DNA from 2 places in the Clostridium zhoujianii genome. Region 1 is predicted to be linked to the other one. Evidence: riboswitches for the same ligand, from Rfam matches in the RefSeq annotation. Region 1 holds a riboswitch; the other holds the start of a gene.

Evidence for each region. A riboswitch is a leader RNA that binds a small molecule or an ion and turns the genes downstream of it on or off. The one in region 1 is predicted to bind FMN.
Region 2: another riboswitch for FMN. It lies ahead of ribD (bifunctional diaminohydroxyphosphoribosylaminopyrimidine deaminase/5-amino-6-(5-phosphoribosylamino)uracil reductase RibD); the one in region 1 lies ahead of ACSYT2_RS13010 (ECF transporter S component).

Annotation. Positions count from the first base shown of each region.
Region 1 covers NZ_JBPUTF010000001.1:2,742,763-2,746,184, reverse strand. Annotated here, with positions in the region: gene ACSYT2_RS13015 (Tex family protein) at 1-1,513, shown strand, start outside; FMN riboswitch at 1,593-1,711, shown strand; gene ACSYT2_RS13010 (ECF transporter S component) at 1,864-2,457, shown strand; gene ACSYT2_RS13005 (C40 family peptidase) at 2,723-3,422, shown strand, end outside.
Region 2 covers NZ_JBPUTF010000001.1:535,497-538,918, forward strand. Annotated here, with positions in the region: gene ACSYT2_RS02425 (helix-turn-helix transcriptional regulator) at 1-282, shown strand, start outside; gene ACSYT2_RS02430 (type 1 glutamine amidotransferase family protein) at 379-1,008, shown strand; FMN riboswitch at 1,117-1,231, shown strand; gene ribD (bifunctional diaminohydroxyphosphoribosylaminopyrimidine deaminase/5-amino-6-(5-phosphoribosylamino)uracil reductase RibD) at 1,482-2,576, shown strand; gene ACSYT2_RS02440 (riboflavin synthase) at 2,578-3,234, shown strand; gene ACSYT2_RS02445 (bifunctional 3,4-dihydroxy-2-butanone-4-phosphate synthase/GTP cyclohydrolase II) at 3,251-3,422, shown strand, end outside.

The DNA of each region.
Region 1 (3,422 bases):
TGCTATAAATAGGGGAGAGAAAGAAAAGGTTCTTTCTGTAAAAGTAGTAGTAAACGAGGAGAAGGTTATTACTTATTTAGAAAATCAATTACTTAATAATAATATATCTACTGATGAACAGTTAAAGTTATCTATAAGGGATGCGTATAAGAGATTAATTTTCCCTTCAATTGAAAGAGAAATTAGAAATGAACTTACAGACAAAGGTGAAGTAGGAGCTATAATGATTTTCAAGGAAAATCTTAAGGCATTACTTATGCAAGCTCCTATTAAGGGAAAAGTTGTTATGGGATATGATCCTGGATTTAGAACTGGTTGTAAGGTTGCAATATTAGATAGCACAGGAAAATTTCTTGAGAATGTAGCAGTATACCCTACAGTTCCTAAGCGAGATATAGAAGGGACTAAGAAGACCTTAAAGGCTTTAATTAAAAAGCATAATGTTGATGTTATTTCTTTAGGGAATGGAACAGCTTCAAGAGAGTCAGAGGAAGTTATTGCAGAAATGATTTCTGAGATTAAGCAGGAAACAGGTAGGGAGCTAGCTTATGTTATAGTTTCAGAAGCAGGTGCATCAGTATATTCAGCATCAGAACTTGCAACTAAGGAATATCCTGATCTAGATGTTACTGTAAGAGGGGCTATATCAATAGGTAGAAGACTTCAAGACCCTATGGCAGAACTTGTTAAAATTGACCCTAAAGCCATTGGAGTTGGTCAATATCAACATGATGTTACTCAAAAAAGATTAGAGGAATCATTAAAGGGAGTAGTTGAAGATTCTGTTAATAAGGTTGGAGTTGATTTAAATACTGCAACACCAAGTCTGTTAACGTATGTTTCAGGAATAAATGCAACTATTGCTAAGAATGTTGTTGAATATAGAGATGAGAATGGTGGCTTTAAGACTAGAAAAGAGTTGTTAAAGGTTAAGAGGTTAGGTCAAAAGGCTTATGAGCAATGTGCTGGATTCTTAAGAGTAGCTGAAAGTAAAGAACCTTTAGATAATACTTCAGTCCATCCAGAATCTTATAATGATGCAAAGAAGCTAATTGAAATTCTAGGATATTCTAAGAATGATTTAAAGAATAATAATCTTGGAGATATAGAAGAGAGAGTTAATGATAGAGGAATAAAGAATCTTGAAAAAGAACTTGAAATAGGAGAATTAACTTTAAAGGATATTATTAAAGAACTTCAAAAGCCAGGTAGAGATCCAAGAGACGAAATGCCTAAGCCAATATTAAAGACAGGGGTTATTGATCTTAAGGACTTAACACCTGGAATGGTACTTATGGGAACAGTAAGGAATGTATCTGACTTTGGTGCTTTTGTTGATATTGGGGTTCACCAAGATGGATTAGTTCATAAGAGTCAAATGGCAGATAGATTTGTTAAACATCCACTTGATATAGTTAAGGTTGGGGATGTTATTAAAGTTAGGATAATGGAAGTAGATACAAAGAGAAAGAGAATTTCTTTAACTATGAAGGATATAAAGGAAGAAGAATAGTATTCTGTTTTTTGTTAAAAATTTAATTAAATAACTTGAAGAAAAAGTAAAATGGATGTATAATAAGTATGTAAAAATTAATAATCTTCAGGGCGGGGTGTAAGTCCCCACCGGCGGTATAGCCCGCGAGCTAATTATTTAGCATGATTCGGTGAGACTCCGAGGCCGACAGTATAGTCTGGATGAAAGAAGGTAATGTATTAGAATTTAGTAGAGCTAGCTCTATTTATTTTGTGTGTTTGCCCTGACCATTTGTGTCAGGGCTTTTTTACTTTCCGGAAAGTAAATTGAAAATTAACTAAATTCTAATAAGATGCTCCAGAAGATAAACTTTGGGGAGGGATGGATAATTGAATAATCCAAACACAAATTTAAGCAAGTTTATCAAAATGGCACTTTTAAGTGCAATTGCAGTAATTCTTATGTTGATAGAAATACCACTAATACCGTTATTTCCATGGCTTAAGATGGATTTAAGTGAGTTGCCGGTACTTATGGGTGCTTTTGCTTTTGGTCCAGCAGCAGGTATAGTGATTGAGGGAATGAAGATACTATTAAATTTATTATTAACTGGAACTGCAACAGGGTTTGTTGGAGAAATTGCGAATTTTATAATAGGAATTTCATTTGTAGTGCCAGCATCCTATATTTATCATAGGAGTAAAAGTAAGAATAGTGCGATTATAGGTATGATTGTAGGTGGACTTTTTATGGAGGTAGCTGGGATTATAGCTAATGTATATTTTTTATTACCAGCCTTTGGAATGGTGATGGATCCAGCACAAACTATTCAATATGTAACTATAGGTCTTTTGCCTTTCAATGGAGTTAAGGCAGTCTTAGTTTCAGTAGTTACATTTATAGTTTATAAAAAGGTATCACTTTCTATATTTAAGGTTGACACAGGTTTTGATAGTAAGAAAAAACTGAGTAAAGAAATTTAAATGAGTATTGATTAGAGATTCAAGAGAGTGCCATGAAGTAGGCACTCTCTTTTAATTTAATAATATATTATTAAATTTATTAAAATATTTGTTGATAAATAGTTAAAAATGAAAAATATATGGTTAAATTATTATAATTATCTATTTGTCGAAGAAAATATTACAAAATTGTGAATATATATGGCAAATATGATGTGAAATTTACTAATAATGAGATATAATAGAGTATGAAAAGGGTTTTTATAAGTCAAGGAAGGTGATAGTGATGAATAGAAAGAAGATATTACAAATAATAATAGCTGCTTCGACATTTGCTGGTGGAATAACTCTATCCCAAACAGCTGCACAAGCTGTACCAGTTACTGATGAAGGGTATAATCAAGAAGAAGCAATAAATAATGCAAGAAATGTACAAAGAGGACAAGTAGTAAATATAACAAGTAACCTTAGAGTAAGATCTGAAGCAACAACTAGTTCGTCAGTAATTGGATATTTAAATAACGGAGAAAGCATTGAAATAAAAGGTGAGACAGGTAGTTGGTATAGAATAAACTTTAACGGTAAAGAAGGATATGTATCTAAAGAGTATATTAAAGTAACTAGTTCTAATGCACCATCTTCAGGAGAAAAAGGACAAGTTATAAACATAACAAGCAGTCTAAGAATTAGACAAACTGCTAGTACAAGCTCTGCTGTTATAGGAAGTTTACAAAATGGTGATACATTTGACATAATAGCAAAAAGTGGCCAGTGGTATAATATAAAGTCTGGTTCAACTGTAGGTTTTATACATGGTGATTATGTAAAAGTAATAGGAAATTCTACAACTCCACCATCAACACCTTCTGAAAATCCGTCATCGGAAAAAGGAAAAGTAGTTAATATAACCTCTAATTTAAGAGTAAGAACAAGTCCAAGCACTAGTGCTTCAACACTTGGATATTTACTTAATGGAGAAGAAGTAG
Region 2 (3,422 bases), 2.2 Mb from region 1:
CTATTGGCTTCAGTAGAAGATAAGAAAAAGTTTATTTATTTAGTAATTGGGGGTAAGGCAAGTTCATTAGATAATTTATGTCAACATTGGTTTTTGGGACATTATTTTAAAGAGCGAACTTCAAATCAAGCTACATTTCTACTTGAAGAGGAAATGATTTATACCTATGTACCAAATTTACTTTTACCATATGGTCAATCTATTCAAATAATTGAACCATTAAGTCTAAAAGAAAAAATTATTGAAAATTTACTAGAATTAATTAAATACTATAAAGTTTAAGAACTTCACTGACCATAACTGTCAGTGAAGTTCTTTTATAATAAGTTAAGTAAAGAGCAAAGTTATTTTAAATAAGATATAAAAGGAGCATATATTATGAATACAAAAAAAGTTTATCTTTATGTTTTTGATACTATGTCAGACTGGGAAATAGGTTATTTAACTGCAGAATTAAATTCAGGAAGATATTTTAAAAAAGGAGTACAACCTATACAAGTAATTACTGTAGGAAATAATAAAAGTCCTATTACCACAATGGGGGGGCTAAAGGTATTACCAGAAATCTCTATTGATGAATGTAATCTTAAAACTACAGATGTTTTAGTTCTACCAGGTGGGTTTACATGGACAGAATCAATCCATGATACTGTATTAGAAAAAACCGAGAAAGCCTTAATGGAAGGTACTATAGTTGCAGCCATTTGCGGAGCAACAATAGGACTTGCAAAGAGAGGATTATTAAATTCTAGAAGCCATACAAGTAATGATTTAGAATATCTTAAAATGGTAGTTCCTAATTATATTGGCGAAAAATATTATAAGTTTGAATCAGCAGTTACAGATGAAAACTTAATTACTTCATCTGGAATAGCACCATTAGAATTTACTATGGAAGTATTGAAAGTGTTGGATGTATTTAAATCAGAAACATTACAGCCTTGGTTTAATCTTTATAAAACTCAAGATCCAAAATATTTCTTTGAGTTAATGAATTCAATGAAATAAATAAGGAATAAATAGAAGATATTTAGTGAAAAGTAAGTATATAATGATTACTAATAAAATGTATTGACAAATAATGGTCAAGGATATAGAATTAAGAGGTAAAATTTAATAGATCTTCAGGGCAGGGTGAAATTCCCTACCGGCGGTAAAGCCCGCGAGCCTTATGGCATGATTCGGTGAAATTCCGAGGCCGACAGTAAAGTCTGGATGAAAGAAGATAAAGTTATGTAAATCTAAAGACAAGTGTACTAGATTGTTTGTTATGCTCTGAAATATTATATATTTCAGAGCTTTTTAGATTTAGTAAACATAATTTGTATACCTATATTTATTGCTATTCTGTAAATTATGGAAGCTATAGGTTTATTTACAATATTATGAAAAGCATAAGCCCTGAGTTTTAACTCAGGGCTTTATTTTATTCAAAATTGAGATTTATTAAATTTAAATTTTAAGATTGAGAGATGATGATATTGAATGAAGAGTACATGAAATTAGCCATAGAAATGGCTAAAAAAGGTGTTGGATTTGTTAATCCCAATCCAATGGTTGGTGCAGTTATTGTTAAAGATAGGAGAGTTATAGGACAAGGGTATCATAAATGTTATGGAGATAATCATGCAGAAGTAAATGCTTTTGAAAATGTATGTGAAAATCCAGAAGGAGGAACTATTTATGTGACTTTAGAGCCATGTTCACATTATGGAAAAACACCACCTTGTGTAGAAAAAATAATTAAAAATAGGATAGCTAAGGTTGTTATTGGAACATTGGATCCAAATCCAATAGTTGGAGGATCAGGAATTAAAGCACTTGAAGCAGCTGGAATAGAGGTTATAACAGGTGTTTTAGAGGAAGAGTGTAAAAAACTTAATGAAGTATTTATGAAATATATTGTTTCCAAAAAGCCTTTTGTACTTTTAAAAACAGCTATGACTTTAGATGGGAAAATAGCTACAGCAGAAGGAGAATCTAAGTGGATTACAAGTGAGAAATCAAGGCAAGAGGTTCATAAATTAAGAAATAAATTAGCCTCTATTATGGTAGGTGTTGATACAGTCATTAAAGATAATCCCGAATTAACTTGTAGATTAGATGGTGGTAGAAATCCCATAAGAATAATTGTAGATAGTAAGCTTAGAATTCCTATGGAGGCTAAGGTAGTTGTAGATAATTTAGCACAGACAATTATTGCTACAACAGATTTTGCTCATGAGGAGAAGATATTATCTTTAGAAGAATTAGGGGTAAAAGTGCTGAGAATTAAATCTAAAAATCAAAGAGTAGATTTACAAAGTTTAATGATTAAACTAGGAGAATTAAATATAGATAGTATTTTTTTAGAGGGAGGCTCAACATTAAGCTTTTCAGCATTAGAAGAAAATATAGTAGATAAAATACAAGTTTATATAGCACCTAAGATTATAGGTGGAGAAAAGTCTAAAACACCAGTAGGTGGAAAAGGAGTAAAAAAATTAAGTGATGCAATAATGTTGGATAATATGACAGTAAGAGATATTGAAACAGACTTACTAATAGAAGCTTATCTGAGAGGAGATGGGAAATAGGGTGTTTACAGGAATTATTGAAGAAATTGGAGTGATTCAAGGGATTAAAAATGGCAAAAAATCTTCAAAGCTTGTAATAAAGGCTAATAAGGTCTTAGATAAAACAATATTAGGAGACAGTATATGTACAAATGGAGTTTGTCTTACTGTAACAAATATAAGGGGAAATATATTTGAAGTTGATGTTATGTCAGAAACCCTTGAAAGAAGTAATATTGGACAGCTTTCAATAGGTAGTAAGGTGAATTTAGAAAGGGCTTTAACCTTGGAGACTAGACTTGGAGGTCATATAGTAAGTGGTCATATTGATGGAATAGGCGAAATCATTTCTTTAGTTAAGGATGATAATTCAACAGAGGTAAGTATAAAAGCATCATCGGATATTTTAAAGTATGTAGTTGAAAAAGGATCTATTGCAATAGATGGAATAAGCTTAACAGTTGCTTATATTGATAATGAAATATTTAAGGTGTTTATAATACCTCATACAAGCCAAGAGACTATTTTATTAAATAAAAAGCCTGGGGAAACAGTAAATCTTGAGTGTGATGTTATAGGTAAATATGTTGAAAAATTTTTAGACTTAGAAAGTAAAAATAGGGTAGTGAAAAAAGAATCTATAGGAGAAGCTTTTCTTAGAGAAAATGGATTTTTATAAAATTGGAGGAGAAAAAATGTTTAGATTTAATACAATTCAAGAAGCTATAGAAGATATAAGAGAAGGTAAAATGATAGTTGTAATCGATGATCCTGATAGAGAAAATGAAGGGGATTTATTGATGGCAGCAGATATGGTTACTGGAGAGGCTATAAACTTTATGGCAAAGTACGGTAGAGGTCTTATAT